4 regions of the Blautia acetigignens genome follow, and region 1 is predicted to be linked to each of the others. Evidence: riboswitches for the same ligand, from Rfam matches in the RefSeq annotation. Region 1 holds a riboswitch; each other region holds the start of a gene.
The links. A riboswitch is a leader RNA that binds a small molecule or an ion and turns the genes downstream of it on or off. The one in region 1 is predicted to bind FMN.
Positions count from the first base shown of each region.

Region 2: another riboswitch for FMN. It lies ahead of OCV70_RS17230 (hypothetical protein); the one in region 1 lies ahead of OCV70_RS02450 (ECF transporter S component).
Region 3: another riboswitch for FMN. It lies ahead of ribD (bifunctional diaminohydroxyphosphoribosylaminopyrimidine deaminase/5-amino-6-(5-phosphoribosylamino)uracil reductase RibD); the one in region 1 lies ahead of OCV70_RS02450 (ECF transporter S component).
Region 4: another riboswitch for FMN. It lies ahead of OCV70_RS19980 (4Fe-4S binding protein); the one in region 1 lies ahead of OCV70_RS02450 (ECF transporter S component).

Region 1 covers NZ_JAOQJM010000001.1:534,502-542,729, forward strand. Annotated here, with positions in the region: gene OCV70_RS02420 (S8 family serine peptidase) at 1-394, opposite strand, end outside; gene OCV70_RS02425 (MFS transporter) at 506-1,687, opposite strand; gene OCV70_RS02430 (helix-turn-helix domain-containing protein) at 1,820-2,749, shown strand; gene OCV70_RS02435 (carbohydrate-binding family 9-like protein) at 2,825-3,448, opposite strand; gene OCV70_RS02440 (hypothetical protein) at 3,683-4,243, shown strand; gene OCV70_RS02445 (NUDIX hydrolase) at 4,373-4,987, opposite strand; gene OCV70_RS02450 (ECF transporter S component) at 5,003-5,638, opposite strand; FMN riboswitch at 5,819-5,955, opposite strand; gene OCV70_RS02455 (mechanosensitive ion channel family protein) at 6,020-6,928, opposite strand; gene OCV70_RS02460 (DUF1294 domain-containing protein) at 7,003-7,266, opposite strand; gene OCV70_RS02465 (Tex family protein) at 7,268-8,228, opposite strand, start outside.
Region 2 covers NZ_JAOQJM010000021.1:29,933-38,160, reverse strand. Annotated here, with positions in the region: gene OCV70_RS17275 (flavodoxin) at 1-418, shown strand, start outside; gene OCV70_RS17270 (flavodoxin family protein) at 450-980, shown strand; gene OCV70_RS17265 (pyridoxamine 5'-phosphate oxidase family protein) at 1,134-1,535, shown strand; gene OCV70_RS17260 (winged helix-turn-helix transcriptional regulator) at 1,547-1,909, shown strand; partial or broken gene OCV70_RS17255 (ACT domain-containing protein) at 1,914-2,281, shown strand; gene OCV70_RS17245 (DUF6040 family protein) at 2,448-3,416, shown strand; gene OCV70_RS17240 (Rrf2 family transcriptional regulator) at 3,571-4,005, shown strand; gene OCV70_RS17235 (pyridoxamine 5'-phosphate oxidase family protein) at 4,217-4,612, shown strand; FMN riboswitch at 4,633-4,744, shown strand; gene OCV70_RS17230 (hypothetical protein) at 4,819-5,109, shown strand; gene OCV70_RS17225 (4Fe-4S binding protein) at 5,106-5,720, shown strand; gene OCV70_RS17220 (SIR2 family NAD-dependent protein deacylase) at 5,717-6,661, shown strand; gene OCV70_RS17215 (protein-ADP-ribose hydrolase) at 6,658-7,434, shown strand; gene OCV70_RS17210 (DUF6061 family protein) at 7,638-7,874, opposite strand; gene OCV70_RS17205 (Type 1 glutamine amidotransferase-like domain-containing protein) at 8,187-8,228, shown strand, end outside.
Region 3 covers NZ_JAOQJM010000019.1:8,644-16,871, forward strand. Annotated here, with positions in the region: gene OCV70_RS16515 (bifunctional 3,4-dihydroxy-2-butanone-4-phosphate synthase/GTP cyclohydrolase II) at 1-1,001, opposite strand, end outside; gene ribE (riboflavin synthase) at 1,020-1,673, opposite strand; gene ribD (bifunctional diaminohydroxyphosphoribosylaminopyrimidine deaminase/5-amino-6-(5-phosphoribosylamino)uracil reductase RibD) at 1,655-2,782, opposite strand; FMN riboswitch at 3,059-3,173, opposite strand; gene OCV70_RS16530 (class I SAM-dependent methyltransferase) at 3,646-4,452, opposite strand; gene OCV70_RS16535 (class I SAM-dependent methyltransferase) at 4,477-5,136, opposite strand; gene OCV70_RS16540 (ABC transporter ATP-binding protein) at 5,153-6,886, opposite strand; gene OCV70_RS16545 (ABC transporter ATP-binding protein) at 6,888-8,228, opposite strand, start outside.
Region 4 covers NZ_JAOQJM010000026.1:15,195-23,422, forward strand. Annotated here, with positions in the region: gene OCV70_RS17935 (DUF5605 domain-containing protein) at 92-1,600, opposite strand; gene OCV70_RS17940 (MFS transporter) at 1,627-2,832, opposite strand; gene OCV70_RS17945 (sugar transporter family protein) at 2,836-3,006, opposite strand; gene OCV70_RS17950 (LacI family DNA-binding transcriptional regulator) at 3,211-4,239, opposite strand; gene OCV70_RS17955 (helix-turn-helix transcriptional regulator) at 4,382-4,858, opposite strand; gene OCV70_RS17960 (hypothetical protein) at 5,114-5,533, shown strand; gene OCV70_RS17965 (hypothetical protein) at 5,590-5,760, shown strand; gene OCV70_RS17970 (winged helix-turn-helix transcriptional regulator) at 5,963-6,316, opposite strand; FMN riboswitch at 6,330-6,443, shown strand; gene OCV70_RS19980 (4Fe-4S binding protein) at 6,548-6,697, shown strand; gene OCV70_RS17980 (SIR2 family NAD-dependent protein deacylase) at 6,981-7,844, shown strand; gene OCV70_RS17985 (M14 family zinc carboxypeptidase) at 7,898-8,228, shown strand, end outside.

The sequences.
Region 1 (8,228 bases):
GCACGCCTCGTCCTGTCAGCTGTAAATTTCCCGGCTCATTGCGCTGTACCTGGGTAATACAGCTTGCCTCTTTTGAAAAAAAGTCTTCAAAATACAGACGGGTAGGCTTTTCTATAAATTCTATCTGTGGCCGCCTGGAATATTCGTCCAGCATACTTTCAGGAAGCGTCACAATAGCGTATCCTCCAAGGAGGGAGACCACGGAGATTTCGCTTCCGCCTAGCAACGCCTCAACAGAATCCTCATCTTTTCCCACCTCACTATACTTCACAATAATTTCCCACTTTCGTGTTTGTTTCTCATACCCTACATTCAGGTTCCGGGATTTCTCTCTTTCCTCTTCTGTAGCATCCAGCGCAAGGTTTAAAAGATTATCCAGCTTCTGATCTGGCATATTCCCTCCATTTTGCATCGTATGCATGCTCATAGTGTATACTCATCTTTAATTTACGCCAATCCGCTTTAAATAATGCCTCAGCCTTCTTATTACATTTTTAAATACCAGTTATTTTTCCTCTGCTTTCACCTTTCCAAGCAAAAAAACCATTATCAGCAGCACCACTGGGAAAATCAGTCCTACGCCCATACCTATGCGGATATTATCTCCGGCATTCTGGGTGACACGGCCGACGATTCCAGGCCCTATGCTGCCTCCAAGATCTCCTGCCATGGCAAGAAGGGCGAACATGGCGGTTCCGCCTGCCGGAAATTTCTTAGAGGATATACTAATAGTACCCGGCCACATTATTCCAACGGAAAATCCACAGACAATACAGCCAATCAATCCGGCTGCCGGATTGGAGGACAGAGATGCAAGAAGATAGCAGAATACGCATAAAATTCCGGAGCCTGCCATAAATTTCATCAGATCCATTTTATCTCCGTATTTTCCAAAAATCACACGGCTGATTCCCATCGTAATGGCAAACATACAGGGACCAGCCAAGTCTCCGATGGTCTTAGACAGTCCAAGTGCCGCCTCTGCATAGGCAGATGCCCACTGGGACATGGACAGCTCTGATGCCCCGGAACACACCATCAGACACACAGCGATCCAGAACACAGGCTTACGAAACAGTTCCCCGATTTTCATTCCTTTCCCTTCGTCCACCAGATGCTTGATAGGACAAGTAGCAAAATTGTAAACATTAATGGTTGGAACGATTGCCCACAAAACTGCCAGCCACTTCCAGCTGTCCATTCCAAAAACTGCGAAAAACAGGGTGGAAACTGCAATGGTTCCCACAGACCCCCAGCAATAGAAGGAATGAAGAAGACTCATAGTTGCCTCTTTATTTTCGAAAGGACACGCTTCCATAATGGGACTGCAAAGCACTTCAATCAGTCCGCTTCCAACAGCATAAACAATAACACTGATGATAATTCCCATAAAAGGATCTGGCAAAAGCTCCGGAAGAAATGCCAGCCCAACCAGTCCTAAAGCGGAACTGATTTCAGAAGTCACAATGCACACACGATATCCGATTTTGTCTACAAACCGGGCACAAAACAAATCTATCAGCAGCTGGGTAAAGAAAAAACAGGTGGAAATCAATGCAATATTTCCAAGGGAAATATGATAATCTGTGTGAAATTTCAGAAACAGCAGCGGTGCAAAATTGGCTGCTATAGCCTGGGTAATAAAACCCAGATAACAGGCTCGTTTGGTTTTTTGGTAATTTGGCATGATTGGTTCTCCTTTTTTCTTCTTTGAAGAAGATTTTTGTCTTATTGGATTATATTATATTTGATTGTATTTTTCATTGGATTATTTTCGATTTTTATTGTATAATATCGTAAAACAAAGGATAAACCAGATATGAAAGAAACCAACGTATATACCAAAATTGTTACAGACGAAAATTTAATGGAGACCCAGTCTCACGGAAGCCAGGACTATCCCTTTCGCTACTATTATGAACATTTAGCCCAGTTTGATTTTAACTGTATAGACTGGCACTGGCATACGGAGCTGGAATTTGTATATGTTCAATCCGAAACCGTAACTGCCTGGATTGGGGAAAAGCAGCTGGAGTTGCCAACAGACAGCGGCATTTTTATTAACTCCAAATTCCTTCACCGTTTTTCCTCTCCTGAGGATGCTGTCATCCCAAACTTTCTCTGCATGCCCTCTTTCCTTGCAGCTACAGACAGCTATATCTACCAAAACTATGTGAAGCCTATCGTTTCATCAAATATTCCTTTTTGGACTTTTCGCAGGGAAATTTCCTGGCAATCCAGAATTCTGGATCTTATGAAGCAAATTATTTCTGCACAGGCTTCCGGTTCTTCCTGCCATCTTCTGACCTCAGCCCTTATGCAGCAGCTCTGGCTGGAAATATATGAACATACAGACCTTTCCACTACATCGGAAGTCACTGGGCAATTCTCTGTAAACCGTGCAAGGCTCCAGCTGATGATGCAGTTCATTCACGAAAATTACAGAAGAAATCTTTCCCTGGATGAGATCGCCGCACAGTCTATGATCAGTAAAAGCTCTGCCCTAAATCTTTTTCGGAGCTATCTTCACATCACGCCAGTTAATTATCTCATAAACTATCGGCTGAAACAGGCTGCCCTTCTGCTTTCCCATACAGAGAAAAAAGTCAGCACCATTTCAGCCGAAACTGGTTTTCACAATGTAGATTATTTTTGCAAAGCCTTCAAAAAGCACTATCAGGTGACCCCTAGGGAATATCGAGAAGAAAAGCGGGAACTTGTCAAAATGTCTTGCATCCTGAGTTTTTGAGCCAAACTTGTAAGTTTCCTGTCCTTAATCCATAACATCAAAACCAGGGCTGCTTGTACTCCTCCAATGGTGTTGTTATGCCATCACTGCCTCTGCGAAGCAGACCGGCAGGTGAAAATCAGGTTTCTCACTTTCAATGGGAGAGTAGCTTCCGAAATGCAGAATTTCCTCTGACTCTGAAATTTTATAGAAATTACAGTAAAAGCTTCTGCCCTTTTTTATTTCTTCAAAATCACAGATTTCTTTGAGATATTCTTCCGGGAAAAGTACCTCCAGATACCATTTATTCTCTTCTACAGCTGCCTTCACACCAGTCATGGCAAACTGCTCTTCGCTAATGGAGCATCTGCTTTTTCTCCCGCGTCCATAATTGGCAAGCATTGCACCGTTTGCATTGATCTCAAAATTTGTATACATACATTCATTTGAAAGTGCCTGGTTTTCCTCTGGGAAAGCAAGAAAAATTTCCATTGCACTATCTGTATAAACCGGATCATTGTGCCTGTAATACCGTCTGAGAGGATTTTTTTCTTCGCAAACCATTTTCACAAACAGTCCTTCCCCTTCCACATATCCCATCCATCCGTAGACAAGTGGGCTCTGTTTGCTGTTCCACATATATTGATTAATAAAGAACTTTTCACAATGTTCAATCTGCTCTTTTCGTTCTATTTTTTTCACATGATATTGTAATCCCATAACCATCCTCTTTTCTATATTTTTATTAAAGCCATTGCACTGTTATAAAACCTGTTTAAATATACTTCAGTATACCATATTTCTACTTCCATTTCCGCTGAAAAAGGAATTGTTTTAGATTATATTTCCAAAATATGCTCTATATCTTTTTTACATTTTTTGCTGCAGATATGTTATAATGGGGACGTTGATTGAATAAAACAGTTTTGAACATACTTATGAGGTAAAATACTTATGAAATACAGAGATGAATTTCGCATTGCTTCCACAGCCATTTTGCTTAGCGTGGCTATGTTTGGAATTTCCGTGGTAGTTCCAAAGGAGAGCCGGGTTCCTACAGCCAAGACTACTTTGGTAGAAGCACCTGAGACAGCTGCCGAAGCAGAAGCTGCTGCCGAACAAACAGAATTTCCTATTTATAACCAGGAAAGCAACTATGATACTTCTTATGACAACAGCCAGGATTACTATGAACCTGATACTTCCGGTGACAGCTCAGATCCTGCAAACAGCGGCGATTCTTCTGGCAGTGATCAGATCACTTATCCTTCTGAGGATACCGGTGATGGCTCCGGAGATACTTCCGGAGGGGATGCTTCCGGAGGGGATACTTCTGGAGGGGATACTTCTGGAGGAGATGCTCCTGCGATTCCGGATTACACAGAGACTCCCGGCGATGGCTATGAGCCAAGTGAAGATAACAACTGGGATTATGTAGCCCCTGGTGCTGACTCCGGAGCAGATGGTTCTGACGGTTCAGACAGTGCCCAGCCGGATATGGAGGTTTATGAATAGCGTCGTTTCAATTGCATAATAAGAAAACAAAATCCCCGTGGATTCATTTCACGAAGCATTCCAATTATGTTCAGCTTCTGAAAATTCCCGGGGATTTTGTAATTTACAATCTAATGCTAAAATATATCATCATTTTATTTGATTCAAAAATGCAAATGGCTCCTTATCTTCCAGAAAATGCATCAGCATATAGGCAGTCATGATTGCCACATTCTCCTCCTGTAAAATACGCTTCACTTCTTCTTTATCCGCAAGAACAACTTCAATCTCCTCTGTAGCCTCCTGAGCCTTGGAGCTGATCTGACCGCTGGCATATCCGTACACAGTCGCACAGGATTCATCTGTCATCCCTACCGTGGTAAAATAAGGCTTCTGATAGGCCTCTGCTACCGGAATCGGTTCCAGCTTTAAGCCTGTTTCCTCGTACATCTCACGGACTGCACCCTCATGATAATTTTCATCTGGTTCTACCAGTCCTGCCGGAAATTCATAAATATAATCTCCCAGCGTGTAGCGATACTGCCGAATCAATACCACCTTGTCGTGGTTTTCTCCGTAAATACTGTAAATAATTACGCCATCTGGTTTGTTTTTGCGGGTTACAAGCTTCAGGCTCTCCACATCTCTGGCACGGGATGCCACGAAGTAATTCACAGGTGTGTTATGTACACTGGTTGCCTTTACATTATAAAGGTTTACATAACGGTTATCTGTCTGCTTGGTAATGCTGTTGATTTTTCCCATAGGAACCTCTTTTCATCAGTCACCGCGAAGGATTACACGAATTCTTTTATAAATAAAGAATACGATCACTGAGGTTAATGTGTATTTAAATAAGTTAAATGGCACAAGAATCATAATTGCAAAGGTAAGAAGGTTCGTAACACCACTGTGTACTGCTGCGCCCATCTCGATAAATGCCTGAACCGGCATTCCAAATGCCTTTCCGTATGCCGGAAGAAGAACAAATGCATTTATAAAGCATGCAAGGATAGTGGTAAGAATTACACCAACTGCCATTCCGGCAACTGCATGTGTTCTTGTTTTCTTATGCTGGTAGCGGTAGATCAGGCCTGCCGGAATTACATAAGAGCAGCCAAAGATGAAGTTCGCCACATCTCCAACACCTGCTGTCATAGTTCCTTTGGTTACCAGATGAACCAGAATCTTCACCAGCTCGATCAGCATGCCCGCTACAGGTCCCATTGCAAAGGAACCGATCAGTGCCGGAATTTCGGAAAAATCCAGCTGGTAAAAGGATGGAGCAAGAAAAGGAAGCGGCACCTCAAAATTCATAAGTACGCCGGCCACAGCACCTAACATTGCTACCTGGGCAATGGTTCTGGTTCGGCTTCGTTCCATTACATTTCCATTTCTGATTACTTGTTCGCTCATACTCGTCACTCCTTAAATTATAATATTTAAAGAAAATTTCTGCAAGTATGCGAATAGAAAATCTTAGGATCTTTTCCAGCACTGCAGCAAGCAGCTATTTCCATCCACACAAAAAGCCCCGGAATTTCTTCCGGGGCAATGAGTACGTACAAATAAATATCAACTTATCTGATCATTCTGCGCGTTCTTCTCTCATCCAGACTTTACTGTCGGTTTTGGAATTTCACCAAATCAGCCGCCTAAGCGGGTCGCGGACTATACCGCCGGTAGGGAATTTCGATATTCAAGTTCTCGATCACCCTGCCCCGAAGAAATTTTCTTTATTCATGTGGATTATACAATAGAAAAACAATAATTTCAAGAAGAAGTAAAAATATTTTTTTATTCTTCCGTTCTTTTCTCCACCACATGCACATCCATCTGGGGATAAGGAATTCCAATTTCGTTAGCATCGAATGCTATTTTTATTTTTTCATTCAGGCGCCATTTGATGTTCCAGTATTTCTCTGTAGGGACCCAGACCCTAAGCCCCAGGACCACTGCGCTGTCTCCCAGTTCATCTACAAACACCTGCATCTCCTTATCTGACTTTGTGCCGGGATCCTCCTGCAAAATGTGATAAAGAAGCTTTTTGGCTTTTTTAATATCGGAATCATAGGAAATCCCTACTTTAATTTCCAACTTACGCAAAGCCTGGGCAGTTACATTAATGATAGTACTGTTGGACAGCCTGCCATTTGGAATGATCACATGCTTATTATCTACTGTTGTAAGGGTTGTATAAAACATCTCAATTTTATACACTGTGCCTTCTGTACCACCTGACTGGTCCTGAATAATGTAATCACCTACCTGAAAAGGTTTAAACAGTAACAGCATTACACCACCTGCCAGATTTTCCAGTCCTCCCTGAAGAGCAAGACCAATCGTAACACCGGCAGTTCCAAGAAGAGCCGCAACTGAAGATTCCTTCACGCCAAAATAAGTAGCAATATTAAAGATCAGAATCAGATATAACAGGAATTTTCCGAAGGAGCAGATAAACTGGGCAACTCCCTTATCTACGCCAGCCTTTTCCATGGATCTTTTTGTTATTTTCAGGAACCACTTGATCAGCTTCGTTCCTGCATAAAAAGCAAGAACTGATAAAACCACCTTCATCCCGAACTCGATTAAATCCGGAATGTGTCCATTAAAGTAAGCCTTGAGCTGACTCATATTGAAATTGACCTTATCTACGGTTTCCTGTACCGTTTCCTGAACTGCATTTTCAATTACCTGTTCTTCCAAATTATCATCTCCCGCTTCTCATCGTCAAACGTTTTCCACAGTCATCGGCCTGCTTCCACTTGTTTATCCACCGCTTACTGTACCATTCTCCACAATATCAGCTGAACTGCCAGAATCAGCGGCACACCCACACGAAATTTCCACTTTCTGGCCTTATGGTGAAAAAACTGCATTCCCAGAATAGCCCCAACAGAGCCTCCAATAGCCGCCACGGCAAGCAGCTGGGCTTCCGGAATTCTCCACTGCTTATGGATTGCCTTCTGCTTGTCCGCTCCGTACATGCCAAAGGCAATCAGATTGATAACAGCCAGATATACGGTTAATACATTCTGTATCATTTTATTTGTTCAGACCTTTCATGGAAAGACTGATGCGGTTCTTTTTCTCATCCACGCCAAGTACACGTACTTCCACAACGTCTCCTACGCTTACTGCTTCCAGAGGATGTTTAATAAACTTCTCACTCATCTGGGAAATATGCACAAGTCCGTCCTGATGCACTCCGATATCCACAAAGGCACCAAAATCAATTACATTACGGACAGTTCCTTTCAGAACCATGCCCTCCTTCAGATCCTTGATATCAAGAACGTCAGTACGAAGGATTGGCTTTGGCATCTCGTCACGAGGGTCACGGGCAGGCTTCTCAAGCTCTTTTACGATATCACGAAGTGTAATCTCACCAATTTCCAGCTCTGCTGCCAGTTTCTTGTAATCCTTAATCTGTCTTCCAAGTCCTGCCAGCTTTCCTCCTGCAATATCTTCTGCTGAATATCCCAGCTTCTCAAGAAGACGGGATGCAGCCTCATAGCTCTCCGGATGTACACTGGTAGCATCAAGTGGATTGGTTCCGCCTGTAATACGCATGAAGCCTGCACACTGCTCAAATGCCTTCGGTCCTAGCTTAGCAACCTTAAGAAGCTCTTTTCGGGTAGTAAAACGACCGTTCTCTTCTCGATAAACAACAATATTCTTAGCTATAGCTTTGGAAACGCCGGAAATATATTCAAGAAGGGATGCAGAAGCTGTATTTAAGTCTACACCAACTTTATTTACAGAATCTTCTACCACTCCGGTCAGTGCCTCGCCCAGCTTCTTCTGGTTCATATCATGCTGATACTGACCTACACCGATAGATTTGGGATCAATCTTAACCAGCTCTGCCAGCGGATCCTGCACACGTCTTGCAATAGAAGCTGCACTTCTTTGTCCCACATCAAAATTAGGGAATTCTTCTGTTGCCAGCTTACTTGCTGAATAAACAGAAGCACCTGCTTCATTTGTAATGACATACTGAACT
Region 2 (8,228 bases), on a different contig from region 1:
TTCTATTGGATTATCCAACTGGTATATAGAAGAACTGGAGGATTTTCTTCCGCAGGTCAGCATTACACCTGCATTGGTACAGAATGAAATTCATCCCTATTATCAGGAACGAGAAGACGTTGAGTATATACAAAGTCTTGGTATTGTTGTGCAGGCTTGGTATCCTCTGGGCGGTAGAGGATATACAGCAGATTTGCTTGGTAATGAAGTGATTTCTAAAATTGCACAGGTGCATGAGAAGTCATCTGCACAGATTATTCTCAGATGGGATTTGCAGAATGACGTAGTTGTTATTCCGGGTTCAAGCAATCCTGATCACATCATGGAGAACACGCAGTTGTATGATTTTGAATTGACTGATGAAGAGATGGAACAGATTGACGCCTTGGAAAAAAATGAGAAGCATGACTGGTATTAAAATTGAAGTTTAAAAAGCAAAGGTGATGAAAATGAAGATATTAGTATTGAACGGAAGTCCACGTCCACAGGGCAGTACCAAGGATATGGTAAATACATTTAAGAAAGGTGCTGAGAGTGCAGGACATACCGTTGATGTGGTGGATGTATGCAAAAAGAAGATAGGCGGATGTTTGGCATGTGAATACTGTCATGGCAAAGGGCACGGTGAGTGTATTCAGAAGGATGATATGCAGGATGTATATAATCTTTTGAAAGAAGCAGAAATGCTTGTCATTGCATCGCCCATTTATTATCACGGTATATCCGGTCAGCTAAAATGTGTAATCGACAGATTTTATTCTGCGGCATATCCGAGAGGACCGAAGAATTTGAAAAAGGCTGCTATGATACTTAGCTCCGGAGATGCTAATATGTATGAGGGTGCTCTTTTCTCGTTCAAAGGAGACTTTCTGGATTATCTTGGACTTGAAAACATGGGTGTGTTTAAAGCATATGGGTCTGAAAACAAGAGCGAGAAGAAGAGAGAAGAACTAAGGGAGTTCGGGGCATCGCTGAGGTAGATAAATCGATGTTTGTATGGGAAATAAAGCAAATTTTTAGGTATTCTCAAAGATACCAAGTATCAAAAATAATCGTACTTGATGTATTATTTTATCGGTCATATAATTAAACCAGTTCAAAAATATGACCACACAAACAAGGAGGATACCAATATGACAAATATTGAAAAAGTAAACCAATTTTTAGATGAGGCAAAAATATTTTATTTTTTGACTACATATGGAGATAAACCCAAGGGACGTCCATTTGGATTCCATATGTTAGACGATGGTAAATTATATTTTGGATGTGGCACATTCAAAAATGTTTTCTCACAGTTAACGAAAAATTCGCATGTTGAAGTGTTAGCTCTTAATGGTAATGAATTCATGCGTTATGATGGAACTGTAAAGATTGTGAAAGATGAGGCTCTTTTGGAAAAGGTGCGTACAGCAATGCCAGAGATTATGAATCTGTATGATAAAAATGGCTGGGAGATGGGAATGTTCTATATTGAGAATGGTCATGCAGAGATTCGTGGAATGATGGATTTAAAAGATGAATTTGATGTATAAGAGGTAATGATATGAAAAGATTATTTGAAACGGATTCGACAATGGAAGATCGTTTTGGGAAATGTCCTTATGCGACAGCACAGAGTTTGATTTCAGGAAAATGGGCTGTCTTAATTATGCATTATCTGGAAGATGGTCCCATCCGTTTCAATGATCTTTTGCGTCTTATGCCAAAGATGACACATGCGACTTTATCTGTTCAATTAAAGACATTGGTGGAAAATGGTCTGGTGGAGCGAAAACAATATGAGTCGATTCCGCCTAAGGTAGAATATTCGCTGACAGAAATTGGGAAAAAATTTCATCCGGTAATAGAAGCGATGCATAATTGGGGGCAGGAATATATTGAATTCATGAAAAAGGATAATGAATAAGTTTATGGAAATAAAAAGGATTGAGCAAGACTTTACAGTGTGTCAGGTAAAAGATTATTCACTTGTAAATTTAGATTCTGAATATAGCTTTATTGAAAAAACAGATGAAGAAAAATCGTTAGTGTGCATTACAAGTGAAGTTCCCAAAAATACGATTCAACGTGATGATGGTTGGAAAGCTTTTCGTATTCAGGGAGTACTGGATTTTTCCTTAATTGGAATACTGGCTAAAATTGCTACTATATTAGCTGATAATGGGATTTCAATTTTTGCAGTATCGACCTACAACACAGACTATGTATTGATAAAAAAGAAAACTATCAAAAAGCATTGGAAGTTCTTCAGACTACAGGATATAAGATTACCGATTAACAGATTCCAGCTTGAAGAAGAAACAAAAATCATTCATGTCCTTTGTCATATAGTTTCTGTATATTTTTTGGAAGTTTATCAGGTAACATGGCATTTATCGTATCTTCATTACCATCTTTCATTGCTGTTTCATAATACCAGCACTTAAATTTTAAGAGGGAAATTGATGAACGGATGCAGAAACTCAGAGAACGTCGGGCAGGTGGAAGAACTTTTGCTGATGACAGAACAGATGCAGGACGAACTGGATCAGAAAGACCAGACAATCCAGGAACTGAACAGGCAGCTAAGCGAATCGCTGACCTTGAACGAGAAATTGAACAGTGAAAACAGAGCCGAGAATATCGAAGCATTGCGGACAAGATTAAGGCAAACAGAGGAGCGATTGACCAACGAGACAAACAGAAGGAAAAGAGCCGACGCAGAAGTCGTGGCATGGAAATTTAAGTATGAAAAAGCAGAGCAGGAAAAACTTTATACACAGACACACCAAAAGACGGTAGAGGTAGCTGTTGAGAAAAAAGTGCCTTATGAGAAATGTGAAAAATGTGACCGTATTGCTTACCAGAAAGCAAAAGAAAAATGCGATAACCGTAAAAGCCAGTTAGAAAAGAAATATAAAAATATGACGATTGGTTATGAAAGTATCTTGTTTCTGCTGGCATGGTACAGCATAACGACAACGCTGTTTACCGCTATTCTTTCGCCAGTTTTCCTTAACGACTGTAGCACCTTTTTCGGTGCGTTAGGAAAAGGAATAGGAAGCTTGTTTCGGGAGTTTGTCATAGGTGCAGATTCTTTCGGACAGTTAAGTAATGTAATTTCAAACAGCATCATTTCCGGGATTGTGTACTGGCTGATTGCAACTATTGTTATAGGAATTTTATTCATAATAACAGGATTGATTATAGTTTGGATTGGATATCAGGTTGGAAAAATCTACCGGAAATATTGTTGGGATATACTCAGCATTATGGTGGCAATAATGAGTACAGCTATCGCAATCTACTTTGGTGAACGGATAAAATCTGTCATGTCGATAAACCTCATTGTATTGTTACTGCTGGTGCATGTGGTCTATATTGGAATCCGATGTTATGTGAAAGACTGGCGGGAGGAACGAGGATATTACTAAAACAAAAAGAAAACAGGAAGATTTTGTAAAGTATCTTCCTGTTTTTTCTAAAGCAGACTATTGATTGTATTTATATTAAGTTTTCAACAACAATGTAACCATTGAAATTACATCTGTTTTTTGATATGATTACTGTCAAAGAGAGGTGTTTATAATGCAGATTTCAAGCAGATTTACAATGGCAATCCATATGTTTGCCTGTATAGATACATTTTCGGATCAGAAGATGACTAGTGATTTTATGGCAGCAAGCATTGGAACTAATCCGGTGATTGTTCGTAAAATATTGCAACAATTAAAGGCTGCTGGTCTTATTGAAGTTGCAAGAGGGACAGGCGGTGTGACAATTACCAGACCATTGGAGCAGATTACATTCCTTGATGTGTATAAAGCAGTGGAATGTGCACCAGATGAAGAACTGTTTCATTTTCATGAGAATCCCAATCAGAAATGTCCGGTAGGAAAGAATATTCACCATGTTCTTGATAAGAGACTGTTAGAAGTACAGAAGGCAATGGAGGAAAAACTTTCAGAAATGACACTTGCTGATGTGAAAAAAGATATTGCAGTGTATACAGAGGAAGAGTAGCCTACAGAAGGCTTCGGATGAGTGATTATATCATCACAATTTCCGGAGCCTTTTCGTTTTTCATAATCAATGTAAAATCTTCAAAAGGAGTTGTAACAGAAAAAGTTACAAAAAGTTTGATGTAACTATTGACATTACATTAAACGGATGATATTGTATAGCTACAAGATGTAATAATCGTTGTTACAACATATCAAGGAGGTAATTTAAAATGCAGAAAGTAGTAGAATTTTTACAGAAAAACCCGGTTCAGTATTTAGCAACCGTCGGAAGAGATGGAAAGGCAAAATGCCGTCCATTCATGTTCTGTTTTGAGCAGGACGGAAAGCTTTGGTTCTGTACTAACAACACAAAGGATGTTTACAAGGATATGTTAGCAAATCCTGAAGTAGAAGTATCAGTATCTTCCCCTGAATACGCATGGATTCGCCTTCATGGCAAAGCAGTATTTGAGGACAACAAGAGTGTAAAGGAAGGATGCATGAACAATCCTATCGTTAAGGGACAGTACCAGACAGCAGATAATCCTATTTTTGAGGTATTCTATCTTGAAAATCCGCATGGTTTAATCGCAGATTTCTCTGGAAATCCACCTTATGAATTTTAAAGATAATTAACAGAAAAAATTACAGTCTTCGGGGCAAGGTGTAATTCCTGACCGGCAGTATAGTCTGCGAGCAAAAGCTGATATGGTGCAATTCCATAACCGACGGTAAAGTCCGGATGAGAGAAGATATGATAAAACAAGTCCCGCAGGAAATCCCGTCCTGCGGGCTGTTTTAAATTCAGGCATATCTCACAAAAAGGAGATTTATGAGTAACAATACAGCAACTATTAAAACAAGAAAAAATTTAGTTTCTACAAGGACGATAACAATGACAGCTCTACTGGCAGCTATATCATATGTGTTGGCATTTTTAGAGTTTCCGGTTCCTTTGAGTCCATCATTTGGCGAATTTCTGCCATTTATTAAGACTAAGCTGGACATTGTGCTATTCAATGCATTGCCGTTTAATATCTTAAAAGGCATGGTAATTGGAGCAATTACCATGATGATATATAAAAAACTTACACCGATACTGAAAGGAGAGACTTGGAAATGACAAAAATGGATTATCTTGAACTTCTGGTGGATGAAATTCATTCAACAACAGTTGCAACGATAGGTTCAGATGGACATCCTCAGACAAGAATCATAGATATGATGTACTATGATGAAGAAGGTGTGTATTTCCTTACAGCAACGGGAAAAACATTTTATGACCAGTTAATGGAGCAGCAGTATGTGGCAATATCCGCAACAAAAGACAAAATTGCGGTGTCTCTGCGTGGAAAAATAAAGAACATCGGAAAAAAGAATCTTGATATTATGTTTGAAAAAAATCCATATATGAAGAAAATCTATCCGGGAGATACGAAAGACGCAATCGAAGTGTTTCGGCTGTATGAGGCACAGGGAGAGTATTTTGATATCAGCAATCCATCAAATATTGTGAGGGATACTATAACAATTGGAAAAAACGAGGCAGTTCAGACAGGGTATTTTATTGGAAAAGAATGTATTGGATGCAAACTGTGTTACTCTGTATGTCCGCAAAAATGCATTGATATATCTTCAGTTCCGGTTACTATCAACCAGAATCATTGTCTGCATTGCGGAAGATGTGCAGAAATTTGTCCGAAGCAGTGTATTGAGAAAAGAGGTTCATTATGATTTTTAAGAAAATCAGAAAAGGGCATGCTGACTGGAGAAACTTTTTATGTAGTACTCCGGCAAGGGATTATGTATTCCAAAAGTATGCATATGAAGACCAGATTGACAGGGCAGCAAAGAATATAAGAAATACAGACTGTGTTATAATCGGGGCAGGAGCCGGGGCATCGACAGCTGCGGGAATCCAATATGGTGGTAAAAGGTTTACAGACAATTTTGCAGAATTTATAAAAAAATACGGTGAGTACTACATGACAGATATGTATGCAGCCGGATTTTATCCATATCCGTCTGAGGAGGCAAAGTGGGGATACTGGTCAAAACATGCATTGATGAACCGTTTTGATCCTCCGGCATTGCCGCTTTATACAGAACTTTATGATATTGTAAAGAACAAAGAATATTTTGTACTTACAACCAATGTGGATCATCAGTTTTATAAAGCGGGATTCGATGAAAAAAGAATATTTGCAACACAGGGAGATTATGGGAAAATCCAGTGCCAGAAAGCCTGTCATCCAAAGACTTACGATGCAAAAGACCTGTTTCGTAAAATGGATAAAGCAAGAAGAGACTGCCTGATTCCATCAGAACTTGTACCAAAATGTCCGGTGTGTGGCGGCAATATGGCTATGAATCTCCGTTGTGATAATTATTTTGTGGAAGATGAAGCGTGGCATGAGGCAGCCGACAGGTATGCGGGGTTTCTGGAACAGCATAAAGATAAAAAGGTTGTTCTTTTGGAACTTGGAGTTGGATTTAATACGCCGATTATTATACGTTTCCCTTTTGAAAAGATGGTGAGGGAGAACTCGTCTTATAGTTTGATACGCCTGAATATGGACGAAGCAGTTGTGCCGGAAAGCTTCGGGGAACGTGCAATTGGTATTGGCGGTGATATGGCAAAGGCAATTACTGATATAAGGGGGCTAGTATTATGACACAGGATGAGCGAAGAGAATATCTGATTCAGTATCTTTTAAAAGAAGAAATACGAGTTGGCAGCCAGAACATTCCTACGGATAAGCAGGGGCAGGAAAATCTGCTTCGCTCACTTATGAATGTCAGACCGCCAAGACCAATCAGTAATGATTTTTTGAAAATACAGGATGAGTATCTTGCAGAAAGAAATATAGAGCGTGGAATCACAGATGCTGCCGCGCTTGCACCTGTCAGATCCGATTCGAGATTATATATCTGGCAGGGTGATATTACGACACTGAAATGTGATGCAATCGTAAATGCTTGCAACTCACAGATGCTTGGATGCTTTTCGCCGATGCATGCCTGTATTGATAATTTTATTCATACTTATGCAGGAATTGAGCTGCGTCTGAAAATGCATGAGATTATGACAGAGCAGGGACATGAAGAAGAGACCGGCAAAGCAAAGATAACATCGGGCTACAATCTTCCGGCAAAATATATTCTTCATACGGTAGGACCGATTATACAATGGAAAGTCACAAAAAAAGATGAAGACCTGTTGGCAAGCTGCTATACAGAGTGCCTAAAGCTTGCAGCTGATACTGGTGTGGAATCTATTGCATTCTGTTGTTTGTCTACAGGTGTATTCCGTTTTCCACAGCAACGAGCTGCCGAGATTGCAACGAACACTGTAAAGCAGTATCTTAACAAAGACAGCAGAATAAAAAAGGTAATCTTTAATGTGTTTAAGGATGAAGATTTAAAAATATACAGTGGATTGTTATAAGCGTTTGTTGAAATATCCGATAAATCTTATTGTACTGTTACTGCCTGAGAATGTGATTTATATTGGAATCCGATGTTAAGTGAACGACTGGTGGGAAGAACGAGAATATTATTAAAAAAAGTGGACAGTTCACCAATTGGGGGCTGTCCACTGAGAGGACGGCGGTTAGTCACTGCCTCCTACTCAATTTTTAACAGGAAATATTAAAGTTCAAGTGAATCTTCTGCATCAACCCACATCTGTAAATTTCCATCAAGATATAATCTTGCATATTCCAGTGGTTCGTCAATAGCAAGTGTATTTAATGCACAGTCTGATCCAGGCGTGGTTTTTAAGTCCTTCTCAGCTTCCCAGCAGTCAATGCGAAGCATATAGCCGGCACTGGTATAAACATCAATACTGTTGCATTGTGGATTATATTCTGCAAATATTGTTCTCATCGTATCTTATCTCCTTATCGATCAATAAATCATCAGTTACAAAAATCAGAAGCATTTCAATCAGTTCACCATGTCACTTTTATTTTGTGTTATACTGTTTTATATGATTTTCTTGCCCTTGTATTTTCCCTTATCAGAGTTTGTAAACACTGGCGGGACGATATAACACAAGGGAAACAATAAGGGAAAGCTCACCTGCGACAAATCCAGTGTTTTCAAGGGTTTACAGAGAATTTAATAACAAAATATAACAGTTATTAAATCTCTTAAAACAGGTGAAATCTCAATCGGAATTTATTAAGGAGGATATGGATGAAACTGTTTTTATGTTCGCACTTTTCAAGTGTAGGAAGT
Region 3 (8,228 bases), on a different contig from region 1:
CTGAGATCCGGTGCAAACCCTAACTTCACATTAGCCTCCACGGTATCGTATCCCTGTTCCTGAAGCGCATAAGCTTTGATCTTATTGATCAGTCCGATTCCTCTGCCTTCCTGTCTCATATACAGAATGATCCCTCTGCCTTCCGCCTCTACCTGGCGCATCGCTGTCTGCAGCTGCAGGCCACAGTCACATCTGAGTGATCCGAATGCATCCCCTGTCAGACACTCCGAATGTACCCGGCAAAGCACATCTTCACCATCTCCCAGATCACCTTTTACCAGTGCCAGATGATGCTCTCCTGTAATGTCATTGATATAACCATACATTTTAAAATCACCGTACTGCGTTGGGAGGTTTGCAGCTGCTTCCTCCTTTACATGCTTTTCATGTATTCTTATATAATCCTGCAGATCACGGATCGTAATAAATGTAAGGTTATGCTCTTTTGCCATTTCCCATAGCTGTGATGTACGCATCATAGTTCCATCTTCTTTCATAACTTCACAGCACACGCCGCATTCCTTCAGTCCGGCAAGTCTCAAAAGATCTGTTGTTGCCTCCGTATGGCCATTTCGTACCAGAACCCCGCCTTTTCTGGAAATAAGCGGAAATACATGTCCCGGTCTTCTGAAATCCTCCGGTTTTGACTGATCATCCACACACTTCATGATAGTATAGGAGCGCTCTTCCGCAGAGATACCTGTGGTTGTATCTGCGTGATCTACTGCCACGGTAAATGCTGTACTGTGATTGTCCGTGTTCTCCGCAACCATCGGCGGAAAGTTCAATCTCGCCGCAATTTCTGCACTCATCGGTGTACAGATAAGACCCTTTGCATAGGTCGCCATGAAATTAATATTTTCCCTGGTCGCAAACTCTGCCGCACATATCAGATCTCCCTCATTTTCTCTGTCCGGATCATCTGTGACCAGAACTATTTTTCCTTCCTTAAGATCCCTAAGTGCTTCTTCAATTGTGTTGTACTGATAATTTTGTGACATAGTGTATATCCTCCTGTTCTAAAACCCGAATTCTTCAAGAAACTCCATCGTAATTCCGGATTCTTTTTTCTCTTCTTCGTTTTTTCTGATGCCAAGCAGTTTTTCTACGTATTTTCCGATCACATCATTTTCCAGATTAACCAGATCCCCCGGCACCTTTTCCAAAAGAGTGGTTTCTTCTCCTGTATGTGGAATGACCGACACCTGAAAACCAGCTTCATCAACCCTTGCAACTGTCAGGCTGATCCCATCAATACAGACGGATCCTTTTTCCACGATCAGATGCAAAATCTGTGGCGATGTCTCAATTGATACCCAGATGGCATTTTCTTCCCGGAGCATGGAACGTATCACGCCAGTCCCATCAATATGGCCGCTTACTATGTGTCCCCCGAACCTGCCGTCTGCAGCCATTGCACGTTCCAGGTTTACCTGGCTTCCGGCCTTGCAGCTGCCAAGACTGCTTCTTCTGATCGTCTCTGCCATCACATCGGCAGTAAATCCGTCCGGCTGAATCGACGTAACTGTCAGACACACACCATTCACAGCGATACTGTCACCGATCCTTGTCCCTTCCAGGACTTTCCGGGCTTTCACTGCCAGGATCCCTGATTCCCCTGTCAGCTGTATATAACGGACTTTTCCTTTCTCTTCTACGATTCCTGTAAACATGATTCCTCCTGTTTTTTATCACACACCTGACATTTTATCCGGATATCCTCACCGATCTGACAGATATCTGTATATTTCAGTTCCACTGCTTCAGACGGCAGTTCAACTCCAATACCCTCTACCGGTGTCTTCCCAGCCACACCGCCAAACAGCTTTGGTGCCACAAAAGCCTGTACTTCCTTTACAATTCCAGCTCGCAGTGCACTGTCATTTAACGTACCTCCTCCCTCCAGGAGGATGCTGTCAATGCCTCTGTTTCCCAGATCTGCCATCAGCTTCTTAAGGTCTATCTGATTCTTTTCGTCGGGACAGTAAATGGTTTCAACTCCCATGGTATGTAATATTTTTATTTTCTCTTTTGCATTTTTCTGTTCTGCATAAGCCACGATCGTCCGGTACTTTTCCGCACTTTTTACAATCTGACTGCCCGGCGGGATCCTGAGCTTACTGTCACACACAATCCTGACAGGACTTTTCCAGCCTTCTACCCGGACGTTTAACATCGGATCATCTGCAAGCACAGTTCCAATACCAGCCATGATTCCCATGTACTGATGCCGCATATGCTGTACTTCTTTTCGTGCAGATTCTCCGGTGATCCATTTTGATGCTCCTGTTTTCGTTGCGATCTTCCCATCCAGTGTCATGGCATACTTCATTACCACATAAGGGGTCTTCGTAGTAATATAATGGAAAAACACCGGGTTCAGCTGATCACATTCTTCTCTCATAAAATCTTCAACTACTGTTACACCGGCTTCCCTTAACATCTGTACACCTTTTCCTGCCACTTTCGGATTCGGATCTCTGGAACCGATCACCACTTTTCTGATCTTCTGTTCAATGATCGCTTCCGTACATGGAGGTGTTTTACCATGATGACAGCAAGGCTCCAACGTGACATAAATCACCGCACCTTCTGCTGATTCTGTAAGAGAAGCAATTGCATTACGTTCCGCGTGAAGTTCTCCATACTTTTTATGATAGCCTTCCCCGATGATCTTTCCGTCTTTTACGATCACTGCCCCTACCATAGGATTGGGATTCGTCCAGCCTTCTCCTTTTTTGGCCAGTTGAATAGCCCGAAGCATATATTCCTGATCCGTCATTTCTATTCCTTCTTTCTTATTCCTGTTCTTTGCCTGGGCTACGCCGAGGCTTTTAAACATGTGCAATCGGATTCACAGACAAGTGAATGGTATAGTTATTTCGAAAACGATGTACCAGATACAAAAAAAGCCTGCAGAAATATCTGCAGGGTGGAATTGATCTGTTACATATGATTGATAAATGAATGTCTGATTTTCCTATATAAAAAGCTCTGAAATGGATCACCATCTCAGAGCTCTGATACTACATTCATTCATACAAAAAATCAACTGTACTATCATCTTCTTCCATCCAGACTGTACTGTCGGCCCCGGAATCTCACCGGATCATGCCTCTCGGCTCGCGGGCTTTACCGCCGGTAGGGAATCTCACCCTGCTCTGAAGATATCTTTTTGTTTATTTTAATACTTTATCTGTTGTTTGTAAAGCAGAATTTTTATTTTACTTAGTTTACTGATGGAGATAGAATATCCATATACACAATAAATATCCTCATTTTATCCATATATTATATCGTTTTATGAATTGTTTTTTTATTAAAATTACACTATTTTTTCACTATTTTTCATTACTTCATCGTTTTCGCCAGTGAATTGAGCAATGCCCACATCTCTGGATTAGCCAATACTTTTGCCAGAAGTTCCGGATCGACTTCATCAGCAACAGAACCGTCACAAGCAACCAAACGATAACGGTTTCTGTATAGAGTTGGTTGAAGCTTCTGGTTAAAGATTTGCAAAAGTTCCCATAGTGCATTATCTTTTAATTTTGCACGCTGGTGATAGAAAGCGGCTTTTGATGGTGTTTCATCAGTGCGTCCGAAAAAATGATAAAGTTCTCTCTCTCTGATATTGTATATCCACTATAGTTTTAGATGTATCATCTTTACCATCTTGAATTGATCAGAAACTGTCATACTGACCTTTGTGGATAGCTTTAAGCCATTTTTAGGGATGTAACGATAGTATGGTTCCTCCGCAATCACCTTCACATTACCCCCGATCTTTGCTGCCAGTTCTTCCGCTGAATCCACATAAAAGAACATTTGTGCATCGGCATGGCCGACCTGTTTCATATATTTTTTCTTCATCATGGTCATTCCTCTTTTGTTCACCGTATCAAAAACAACTTCCATATTTCCAAATTGCCCAATCATACGCAGAAGGGCAATGACCTTATGTTCCTCAAAATAATGAAATAACCCGCCTGCAGTAACGAGAATAGGAGCATCAAGTACATCATTGCGAACTTTTTTGATCCAATCCTTTGCAAAGGCATCCCCGGAAATATATAATTCCCTCTCTGGTTCGGGAAGAAGTCCCCGCCGGTATTCGATTACATGAGGCAGATCCACGGCATACCAGTGTGTCTTCCCGTTATCACATCGGTGATAGGTTGTCTCCAGACCACAGCCCAGTTGGACAATCACACCGTCCGGTCTGCGTTCCAGAAAAGACCGAATAATCCGATCCATATTAGCAGACCGGGAAGCAGAGGCCAAAAGGGTATACTGGTTCTGCATATTCTGTTTAATCAAGTCTGAAGGCAGCTTCTTTTTCAATTCCAATGCTTTTTTATCATATAAAATTTGTGGGCAATGCTCAGCAGCATAAATTCTTCCCAGCATAGGGACAAACAGGGTATCCTCCACGACTCCTAACTTGGACATAGCCAAACCTCCTGTTTTGATACATTACTTTCTGCCGACAAGCAGCCGGGAAGACCCCAGCATCATCATGGCAGCCCAACGGTGGGAGCCAAAAGCTTCCTGTGCAGTGTCAACGAGTCGTACTTCCTCATACCCCATATCCCGCAGTTTCTGCGCAAAACCTTCCATGTCACCGTACATCTTTGGTTTCATATCATCGTTGAGTGCAAAGACGCCGCCTTTTTTCAATACCCGCAGGCTTTCCAGCAGCAGTTTCTGCATATCAGCACCCATAACATTGTGATAGACATAGTTGCTGATAACTACATCAAAGCTCTCATCAGGAAAATCCAGCTGCTTCGCATCACCGTGCTGAAATACACAGCGGGAAGCCACGCCCTCACTGGCAGCATTCTTCTCGCAGAGTGCTTTGCTGTAATTGTACACAGCGCCCCAGTAATCAACACCGATCACTTTTGCTTTCGGCCATGTCAGAGCTGAACGGATTGTCAATGCTCCGGAGCCGCAGCCTACTTCCAGAATCTTCCCCTCGCCGTCATAGTCCAGATGAGAAAGAACGACTCGATGAACCTGTTCCATGATTCCGCCAATGATGTAAAAGACAGGGTTGGACATCCAGCTTCCATAGTCTTCTCCGTGGGTACCAAGTCGGATATTTTCCTGCTTACAATGGTTCTTGTTCATTACATTTCCTCCTTCTTCACGCAAGTTTCCAGTTCTGGCTTTCTGTCTGCAGTTTTACCATATGGGCATATACACCATTCTTTTCTTCCAGATCCTTTGGTGATCCTTCTTCTGCAACTGTACCATCAGAAAGGACAACGATCTTATCTGCTCCGGCTACGGTACGCATCCTGTGGGCGATAACCAGAACGGTTTTATCTGCGATCAGACGGGAAAGGGCTGTCTGTATCAGAGTTTCATTTTCCACATCCAGGGAAGCAGTCGCTTCATCCAAAAGAATGATCGGCGCATTTTTCAGAAATGCACGGGCAATAGAGATACGCTGGCGCTCTCCGCCGGATAGTTCACAGCCATTTTCTCCGATATTGGTATGCCATCCATCCGGCAGTTTTTTGGCAAATTCATCCACATTGGCAAGTTTCGCAGCCGCAATGACCTGTTCATCTGTGGCGTCTTTGTTTCCGATTCGGATATTCTCCAGAATCGTATTGTCAAACAGTGTGACATCCTGGAATACGATGGAATACAGAGAAAGCAGTGTTTCCGGGTCTATTCGGGATACATCCATACCTCCCACGGTAATCTTTCCTCTGTTAATATCCCAGAATCTTGCAGCCAGCCGGGATACGGTTGTTTTCCCGCCGCCAGATGGGCCGACCAAAGCCGTAACCTCTCCCTGTTTTGCCGTAAAGGAAACATCTTTCAATACTGTTTCTCCGGTATTGTAGGCAAACCCAACATGGTCAAAGACAATATCATACCCCTGATTGGAAAGCCTGTCACTGCCTTGCTGGATCGGATGATCGAGAATCTCATTCATTCGGGCAATGTTGGTTCGTGTACTGATGACTGCCGCAAGATTCTGGAGCGCGCCCTGCAGAGGGTCATATAAACGGGATACTACCAGAAGGAACATAAAGAATGTAAGCACGGAGAGGCTTCCTTGCATGAGTAGAACAGCTCCCACCAGCGCAACCGTTGCAATACCAAGCTTCAGCACCAGCGATGCGGAAACCACAAAAACAGCAAGGCCGAATTCATTGAGGATGGAACGATGCTCCACAGCACGGATCTTCTTTTCCAGCCCTTTTAAATATGCCTGCTCCGCATTGTTCGCTTTCAGGTCACGAACTGTTTCAATACACTCCTGTATCCCGTCTGCGCAGGCCATCTTCACATCCATCGCTTTCTGATTCAGATTTTCCTGAATCTTTGCGGAAAATCCCACAATCGCAAAAGCAACCGGCAGAACCCATAAGGCAGCCAGCGCCATTCTCCAGTCCGTAAAGAGCAGACCGATAGAAATCAGAACCGTAGAAATGATCGAACCCACAAGCTCAGGGATAAAATGTGAAAAACTCTGTTCCAGAAAGGTACAGTCCGCCATAATGGTACTGGTAAGATCGGCTAAATCCTTTTTTCCGAAAAAAGAAAGAGGGATTTTGCGCAGATGCTCTGCCAGGGTAATGCGGCGGACACCGCTTTCTTTGTAAGTGGCAAAATAGGTCGCATTGTATTGAAAGAAAGTGGTCAGCAGAATCAAGCCGATACACACCACGCAGCCTGCCACATAAAATGGAATTTTCCCACCGGGAACACCCCCGTTCATCAGATCGCTGACCAGGTAATATAAAAGTCCTACCGGGAACATAAAAGACAGATTCTGAAGGACACAGGCCAGGCAGCCTTTGATCAGGTCTTTTGCTCCCTGTTCAGACAGGGCATATTTTTTCTGCAGTTTTTTGCTCATATCACTGCACCTCCTTTGTTACCTTCCATTGCACGGAAGTCTGGTAATTTTTCCACATACGGCTGAAAATGCCGTCTTTTGCAAGCAATTCACGACTGTTCCCGCACTCGGCAACCTGTCCGTCCTGAATGACAAAAATCTGATCCACATTTGTTAAGGTAGAAAGCCTGTGGGCAATCATAATCACTGTCTTTCCCTCGGAAAGTTTTGAGAAAGCAGCCTGTACACGGCTTTCGTTATCCGGGTCAGCAAAGGCAGTGGCTTCATCCAGAATAATAATCGGAGCATTTTTCAGCATCACACGGGCAATGGCAATTCGCTGCTGCTCTCCACCGGATAGATAGACCCCCTTTGTACCGATGACCGTATCCACACCCTGTGGGAGTTTTTCCAGAATATCATCGCATTGCGCGTGATGAAGGGCAGTCAGAACTTCCTCACGGGTAGCTTCCGGTTTTCCCATACGCACATTTTCCAGAATGGACGCCTTGATGAGACGGCTGTTCTGAAATACGAAAGACACCGTATTCATGAGTTCCTCTTTTGGGATGTCTTTCACATTAACACCACCGATTTTTACCATTCCGCTCTGGGGATCAAAGAATCGGGAAATCAGGTTGGCAAGGGTTGTCTTACCACCGCCGGACGGGCCTACAAAAGCTACCGTCTGCCCTTCAGGAATGGTCAGTGAAATATCTTCTAATACTTCTTTTTCTCCATCATAACTGAAATGAACCGATTTCAGTTCCACGGAAGCATTGTGCGGGTGTATTGGATGTTTGGTTTCCTCCAGAGGCTTCAAACGCAAAACGCTGTCAATTCTCTGTAAAGCGTCATCTACGATCATGGCATTTTCACTTTGGAACATGATACGTGTCAGTGTAATAGAAATAACCGGTGTAATGATGATATAGAAAATGAGATCCAGTAAGAAACCGGAAGTCACACCGTCTTGTGTCAGCAACAAGCCTCCGGCGATCAGTGTGGCAAAAACTCCGTTGATTGCAGCTGTATAGAACATCATCGGTGTCCGAAGCTGCTTGGTATAAGCGATCACCCATACTTTATACCGGTCAATGGATTCTTTAAACTTCTTAAAGGAAAAGATGGTCTGGCCAAAGGTTTTTACCACCGGAATCCCGCGGACATACTCTACCGCTTCGTTGGACATATCATCCAGCGCATTCTGGTATTCTTTCATCTTTTCCTGCATCTGCTTTCCGGTCATTGTCATCATGATCAGAAATCCCAGCACAACCGGAACAAGGCTCAACAGACCCAGTCTCCAGTCAAATGCAAACAACAGCACCAAAAGACCACAGGGGCTTGCAATGGCATTGGC
Region 4 (8,228 bases), on a different contig from region 1:
ATATTTTTCATAGATCGTGATACATATATTATACGAACTTTTCAGATATGCGTTAGCAATAACTTTCTGCGACAGCGCCTATCCGCGGCAGTTATTTCACTTCTTTCATCCTCACCGCCATATACTGTCTAGCCCCCATCTTAATCCGAATTTTTCCTTCATAAACTTCCGGAAGTTCTTCTGTGGTCATATTCCAGGTGTCGATCAGTTCAATCTTGTACTTCTTTCCAGCTGGCAGCGTGTAGTTGCGGTACAGTGGGCGGAAGAAGCCGTAGTAGTACAGGAAGTAGCTTTCGCCGTCGTGGAGGCATACGGAATCCCAGTTTTCTTCGTGGTTTTCCGGGGTGAGAGTAAGAGGCTGGATGTCATCTGGAAGCTGAGCCATCTGCTCTTTCAGGAAGGCAATTCTGGCTGTGCTTTCCCCGTGAAGGGTGCCGCCGTGAGCCCACCAGATCTGGTCGCCCTGGTCCACATAGGTCTCGCCGTGGGACAGATATCCGCCGCGCATGCAGCCTTCCCAGAAGCGTCTGGTCAGCTCCTGTGCAGTCAGGCAGCCCCATCCGAAATCAATGTTTCCTTCGTATCCAACTTCGTCTACAATCACAGGCTTGCGGTACTGGTTTCTCCAGTCTGTAACCATTTCTGCGGTCTTGTAAACATCTACACGCTGAACGCTTACATGTGTGATCCAGGATCTGTTGTGGTCAAAAAGAGGAACGCAGTTGTGGATGGAACGAAGGTGTCCGTACGGGTCATTTTCCATTACAACTCTTGCGTAAGTATCCCAGTCTTCTACGGTTTTCTGAGGCATCAGATCGTATTCATTTGCCATGGACCACCAGATATTTTTGAAGTGGGAAAGACGTCTTGCAGCATAGGATAAGTAGAAAATATCCTGCTCCTTTGTCATTTTGGAAAAGCCCCAGCGGTCGTATGGATGAAGAAGAATGATGTCTGCTTCGATGCCAAGCTCGTCCAGCTGCTGGATTCTTTTTTCCAGATTTTCAAAGAACACATTATCAAATCTGGAGAAATCAAAGCCGTCTTTTGCGTTTCCCTGGAATGCATATCTTTCCGGATCTGTGGTGTTGTAGGTGTAGAATTTTGGGAAAATACACATTCTGATCTTGTTAAAAGGAGCGTTTTTCAGTGTTTCCAAAGTCTGCTCCTGCACCTGTTCGGACTGGTTGACCCATGCGTAGCAGGTGGTTCCAAAAGGCTGGAATCTGGTGCCGTCCTCGTATGCAAAATGGAATTCATCTTCTGTTACATAGAAGTTTACTTCCTTCTTTGGAAGTACATCTTTTTTCAGGCACACACGTCCATGGTTGCCTGCTGCGGCTGGTGTGCAGAGAAATTCACCTGTCTGGCCGTCCAACTGCGGGTCGCTGCTGTGTGTCTCATAAGTCCAGTTACCTTCTGCCTGAGGCATGAAACGGATGCCATATTTTCCCTGATCTTTGTAAAAACCTTTTACGGTAAGCTTCTGGATTCCATTGGAAAAATCAGCGGTAAGCTGTACATCCTGAAATGGATTTCCCTGGGATGTTCCGGAAAGTTCCAGGTCAAATACTTTATATTTTTCTACTGTTTTTGCCATAATTTTTCCCTTCTTTTTGAAAACTTTTATGCTCTCTTAGCACGCTTCTCCAGGTCTTCTACAATATGTCCATACTCTTTGTCCAGCTTGTAGAATAACAGGATGATGAACATGATCGCGAACACAACAAGCGGTACATATAAGAAGATGACGCGGATTCCGCTGATTGCGGAAGCTGGCTGTGCAGCGGAGGAGCTTACGAAACCAAATGCTGCAAGTACCCAGCCAAGAACTGCGGAGCCGATACCGGAACCGATTTTCTGTCCGATGGAGTTTGCGCTGAAAACAAGGCCCTCTGCGCGGATGCCGGATTTCCAGTCGTTGTACTCAACTGTGTCAGCAAGCATTCCGTACATAACACCGGAAAGAGCTGCGTTTCCAACACCTTTGATGATTGCTGCAATGTAAAGAACTGCATAGCTGGTTGGATTTAATAGTACCATTGCATATCCGATGAAGGAAATTGCAACACCGGAGATGGCGATTTTCTGTTTACCAATCTTGCGGATGATACCTGTGCATATTGCAAATGCTGCGAAGGAAGCGATGTTCTGGAAAATGGAAAGGTTTCCAACCAAGCTGTCATCGTTCATAATGTACTGTGCATAGTATACGTTTACACCGATAAAAGCGTTTACTACGCTGTTTAAAAAGAAGATTGCAAGAAGAATCATCCAATATTTGTTTTTAATAAGGCTTTTCAGAGCCTGTGGGATGTTGACTTTTTCTTCAGATCCGGCTTTCTTTGCTTCTTCGGTAACTGCTTCTTTGGTGGTGAAGAATACGATCAGGAAAAAGATGATCGCAACGACACCGTAGATCAGGAATGTTTTCTGCCATGCGGAAGAATCATTTCCGAAATATTTAACAAGTGGAAGAGTTGCTGCGTTTACGACCATACCGCCGCCAAATGCAAATACCATTTTGGAAATATTCAGATAGCCGCGCTCGGTTTGGTTCTTGGTCATAAGAGCTGCAAGGGAACCGAATGGCAGGTTGATCGCTGTGTATACAACAGTTACTGCCAGGTTGTAAGTGAGGAACGCATAGATGATTTTACCTGTGGTTCCAAAATCCGGTGCTGTGAACATGAGAACAAGTGACACTGCAAATGGAATGCACCACCACAGAAGCCAGGGTCTTGCTTTACCGTGTTTGCTGTGGATCTTTTCCATCAGGGAACCAACGATCAGGTCGCTGACGCCGTCCAGGAGACGGGAGATCAGAAGAATGGTTCAAACCACACCTGCGCCAAGTCCTGCAACATTTGTGAGGAAATAGGTGAAGAAGGAGTTGACTGGTGTGTACATCATGTTGTTTGCGAAATCACCGACGCCGTAGCCGATACGTTCTTTCATATGCAGGGAACGGTTTTCGCCTTCGTATGCATTTTCTGTGCCTTTCATTTTGTTTACCTCCGTACGTTTTCTTAAACTTGTTTTAAAACTATATTTTAATCATAATTCAACAAAAATTCAACAGAATAATCACAAAAACAGGGTTTTCTCTGTTTTATATAAAGGAATTCTGTGGAATTTGAACATAATGATGTAAAAATAGGACGAATTTAAACGATTCTGTTTAAATCCGCCCTGGATGAGGGTGTTTGTTTACAGGCTTTGTCTCAGCAGAATATCTGGCTGTGCGTAGATTTTGACCCGGGTAGTCCACTGCTGATGGATTTCTTTGTCCAGCAGGTCCATGGCCATGGCAGCGCGCTCAGCATGAGGGATTCTGACCTGAGTCAGCTTGGCACCGGAAAGGATGTAATCCGGAATCTCGTCAATGCCAATGGCTTTTACGCGGTCTGGAAATTTAATTCCACGTTTGCGAAGGGCAGTGGTGACGCCAATGGAAATCTGGTAGTTTTCAAAAAGAAATCCTTCCGGGAGGGGATTGTGCTCCAGCCAGGTGAGCATATTTTCGGTAATTGTGGGAATGTTGTGGCCAAGCTCTATGATATCGCTTTTGGCGGGCATGTGGTCGTTGCCGATCATGGTGTTGCGGAAAGCATCACGCCGTTTCTGGAAATTGTAGATGCTTTTGCCGGTGCACAGGTATTTGATATCGGATGCACCTGCCTGGTACAGAAGGTTCAGGCTGTTTTTCACCGCGCTTTCATTGTCGATGCAGACGCTGTTGTATTTGCCGTCGGGGGCTTCGTAGTCGTAAAGGACAATGGGCTTGTTGATTTTTTCCAGAATGGGATAGTCAGCAGGCTGCATTTCCGTGGCAAAAACAATCACGCCGGCAACAAGTTCGGTATTGCATTCTGCAATGACGGCGTTGGTTTCGTATTCGGTTTCATTGATATAGGAAAGGCCGTAGAGGTAGCCGCGGTTTCTTGCTTCTGTGTCAAAGGTGCGCAGAACTTCGGTCCACAAATCCAGCTCCGGGTCGCAGACAACCTGTTTGCGGTGGTTGATGATGAGCACCTTGATCAGACGGTGCGGTGCGTCGGGACTCTGGAAGGAGGAGTTTTCCGGGAGCACGCCGCCGTTGTTTTCCAGTTCTTTTATGCATTCCAAAACCTTCTGGCGGGTCTGTTCGTTTACGCCGGGTTTGCCGTTGACTGCGAGGGAGACGGTGGCTTTGGAAATGCCAAGATGTCTGGCGACATCGACCATTTTTACTTTCATAGGGATACCTGCCTTTCCGGGGAAAATGTGGTTGGTGAAAATTGCTTACGGGTGGAGCTGTATGGTTTGCTCATGTTTATATTTAAACATTTTAAACTATTGATTTAAACAAGTCAAGGAGGAAAACAGGTGCATATGAAGTCTAATTCTGGTTGGCGGATACTTCCTTCTCTACCCACAGCTGCAGTGCTTCAATAGCACGGGAAACTTTTTCCAGATTTTCCTGGATATTGGAAAAATCAGGAATCTCGTCCTCGGAGATCTTTCCATCTCTGGAAATTTCGATAAGGCGGTTGGTGAGCGGGTAAACAGCATTTAAGGAGGCAACGGTTTCCAGAATGATTGCCGGAAGCTCGGTCATCTCTATAGAAGGAACGTATTTCATACCGATCGGACATTCATGTGAGCAGTAGTAGTTGCAAAGCTCCGGGGCATTGTAAACCTGGGACATGCGGATCACGTCCTCGGGGGCAGGCTGTACCTTCTCATTTTCGATGCGCTCTAAGCGGTCCTCGGAAATAAATGCGAGAAGTTCAGAGGCTTTTTCCCGGGGGAGGTTGTCTTCCTCACGCAATTGCTGGTAAATGGTTTTATTTTCTCTGGTGGATTTTCTTCCCATGGATTTTTCCTTTCCCTGCTGTATTACGAACATTTCGGATGCGTTTGGTTTTTTGTGCTGCGTTGAAATTCATATTACGCAGCGTCTGCGGAATAATTGGGGTTATTCCGCAATAAATGCGGTGTATTTTCCCAGGCAAAAACACTATAATCATCCCATAAAGTTCAATACAACATCTGTTAAAGATTACGGAAAGCTTTTTAAACTGGCTTTCCGGTCTGGATTTAGTATAACACGAAAGAAGAGGGAAATGAAATGGAAGGTTACAATTTACAGAAAGAAATGAGTGAAGCGATACAGGCTGGTGAAAACGCATTGTGCAGTCTGAGGGCAGCAAGGGAAGAACTTCAGAAAGCTGGGAACTGGGGAATTGTGGATTTGTTTGGAGGCGGATTTATTACAAACCTGATCAAGCATTCCAAAATGGATAACGCTTCCCACCTGATGGAAAATGCCAAGTATGATCTGAAGAAGTTCCAGAAAGAGCTTAGGGACGTGACGATCAATACGGATTTGTCAATTGACTGCGGCGGTTTTCTTACCTTTGCCGATTTCTTCTGGGACGGCGTGGTTGCCGACTGGCTGGTACAGTCGAAAATCAATGATGCAAAGCGTCAGGTCGATGACGCGATTGCACAGGTGGAGCAGATTCTCAGGAGACTGAAGCAGTATTAAAATTTTGAATGGCAAGCTAAATTATTGATTAGATAGAAAAAATGGAGGAAAAAATTATGTTAACACTTATTATAATCGTTTTAATTCTCATGGCAATTTGCAGACCGCGTCGCTACAGAGGCTTTGGCCCGTATCACCATCATCACGGCCCTGGCGGTCCATTTGGTCCTGGCCCTGGCGGACACAGAGGTCCTGGCGGCCCATTTGGCCCTGGTCCAAGATGGTAAATGATTTACAGAGAAAATATTAGAATTGGAATTTGATGACTGGAAATGTCTCTAACATTCTATGTGGAATGCAGGGACATTTCCGGAGAACAATTCAGATTATAAGGATAAAATCCGGAACTTTAATTCTTTGTCAAAGTTCCGGGTTTTTTATGCGTGAAAAGTAATTTGATTTATTTCTTTCTTTGATTATGGAATAAATTTAGGAATACTGCTTCTTATAATTTTCTCCCCAGGCCCACATTGCATCCATGATGGGCTTCAGGCTGTAGCCAAGCTCGGTCAGGGTGTATTCTACTCTTGGCGGCACTTCGGCGTAAACCTTGCGGGTGAGAAGTCCGGATTCTTTCATCTGGCGAAGCTGTGAGGTGAGAACCTTCTGAGATACCGTGCCGATGGATTTGCGCAGCTCACCGAACCGCTTGGTGCCAGTAAGCAGATCGCGGAGGATGAGCACCTTCCATTTATCGCTGATGAGAGTGAGGGTAGTCTCCACGGGGCAGGCTGGGAGATTGGGAGCTGTGGACTGGGATGTTGATTCATTATGTTTTTCCATTGTGATGATACAAATAGTTCTTCAGGACAAGGTGAAATTCCTGACCGGCAGTATAGTCTGCGCGCCATATGGCTGATACGGCGAAATCCCGTAACCGACGGTAAAGTCCGGATGAAAGGAGATAACAATGAATACAGAAATTATAAAAATTGAGAATGTAAATAAAGATAATAATTTTAAAGAAAAAAATAAGATAATGCTTCAGGTGAGAATGCTGACAATGACGGCTGTATTGGCTGCAAACTATGTTATTCCGTCTGTCCACAGAAATGTATTGATATTAGTAAAATTCCGGTGGAAATCGATCAGAATCATTGTCTTCACTGTGGAAGATGTGTGGAAACTTGTCCTGCTCAGGCAATTATGAAGAGAGGACAATAATCGGAGAAAGGACTGGATAGTGGCAGGTATGAACCAAAATGAGAGACGAATTTTCCTGATTTAAGAGCTTTTAAATGAGCGGGAGAATGAAAATTATGGAACAATGTCCATTCCAAGAGAGCGGGAAGATCAGAAACTGCTTTTGCGCGGGCTGATGAATGTTCGAGTGCCGAAGAAAATAAATCCCAGATTTTTGCAGATCCAGGACGAATATTTGAGGGCAGAAATGGAAGAAAAGAATATTCTATTTAAAGAAAAAAATCAGTTGTTTTACAGAAGAAGGATGGCGAAGATCCAGCAGCTGAAAGAGGCGATTGAAGAAGCGGATGCGGTTGTGATTGGTGCAGGAGCCGGGCTTTCTACTTCAGCAGGGTTTGTATATACAGGGGAACGATTTTCGAAATATTTTGGAGATTTTGCGGGAAAATATGGATTTGAGGATATGTACTCAGGCGGATTTTATCCATTTGATTCTTTGGAGGAATATTGGGGGTACTGGAGCAGATATATTTATATTAACCGATATATGAATGCGCCGAAGCCAGTGTACGAGAATCTTTTGAGACTGGTACAGGAGAAGGACTATTTCGTGCTTACAACCAATGTGGATCACTGTTTCCAGAAAGCTGGTTTTGATAAACATAGAATGTTCTATACACAGGGAGATTATGGTCTCTGGCAGTGCAGCAGACCATGCCATCATGAGACATATGATAACCGGAAAATTGTGGAGAAAATGGTAGAAGCACAGGGCTATACTGTGGCAGCAGACGGCACATTACTTGCTCCGCAACGCGCTGCACTGAAAATGACAGTTCCGTCAGAATTAGTACCTCATTGTCCAAAATGCGGCGCTCCAATGACCATGAATTTACGTGCGGACAGTACCTTTGTGGAAGATGATGGATGGCACAAAGCTGCCTCCAGATATGATGATTTCATCCGCAGACACCAGAGAATGAAGGTTCTTTTCCTCGAGCTTGGTGTGGGTTATAACACTCCCGGCATTATCAAATATCCTTTCTGGCAGATGACCGCAGGCAATCCGAAGGCTGTTTATGCATGTATCAATTACAGAGATGCCGCCTGCCAAACGGAATTACAGAACCAGGCGATTTGTATAGAGGGAGATATTGAGAGATTGTGACTATGTAGCCGCTAATATATTAGCAAGGGAAGTATGTTTTGCAGGAGTCGCTCATGAAATATTATCAGAAAGCAGTTTCTACTCCGGGAATACCGTACTATACATATGAAGAAATGCAGCAGGATCTTGCCGCTTTGCAGGCGGAGTATCCTGCTTTTTTGCAGCTGCATTCTGCTGGGAAAAGTGTAGAAGGAAGAGACATTACAGAAGTAATTCTGGGAAATATAGAAAGCAGATTTCATATTCTGATTCAGGCTTCCATGCATGCCAGGGAATATATGAATACAATTCTGATGATGAACCAAATAAATGATTATTTGCGGCAAAAAACTGGAAAATATTTGGAAAATCAATCCTGTAAGCGATACGCTTCATCTCAAGATG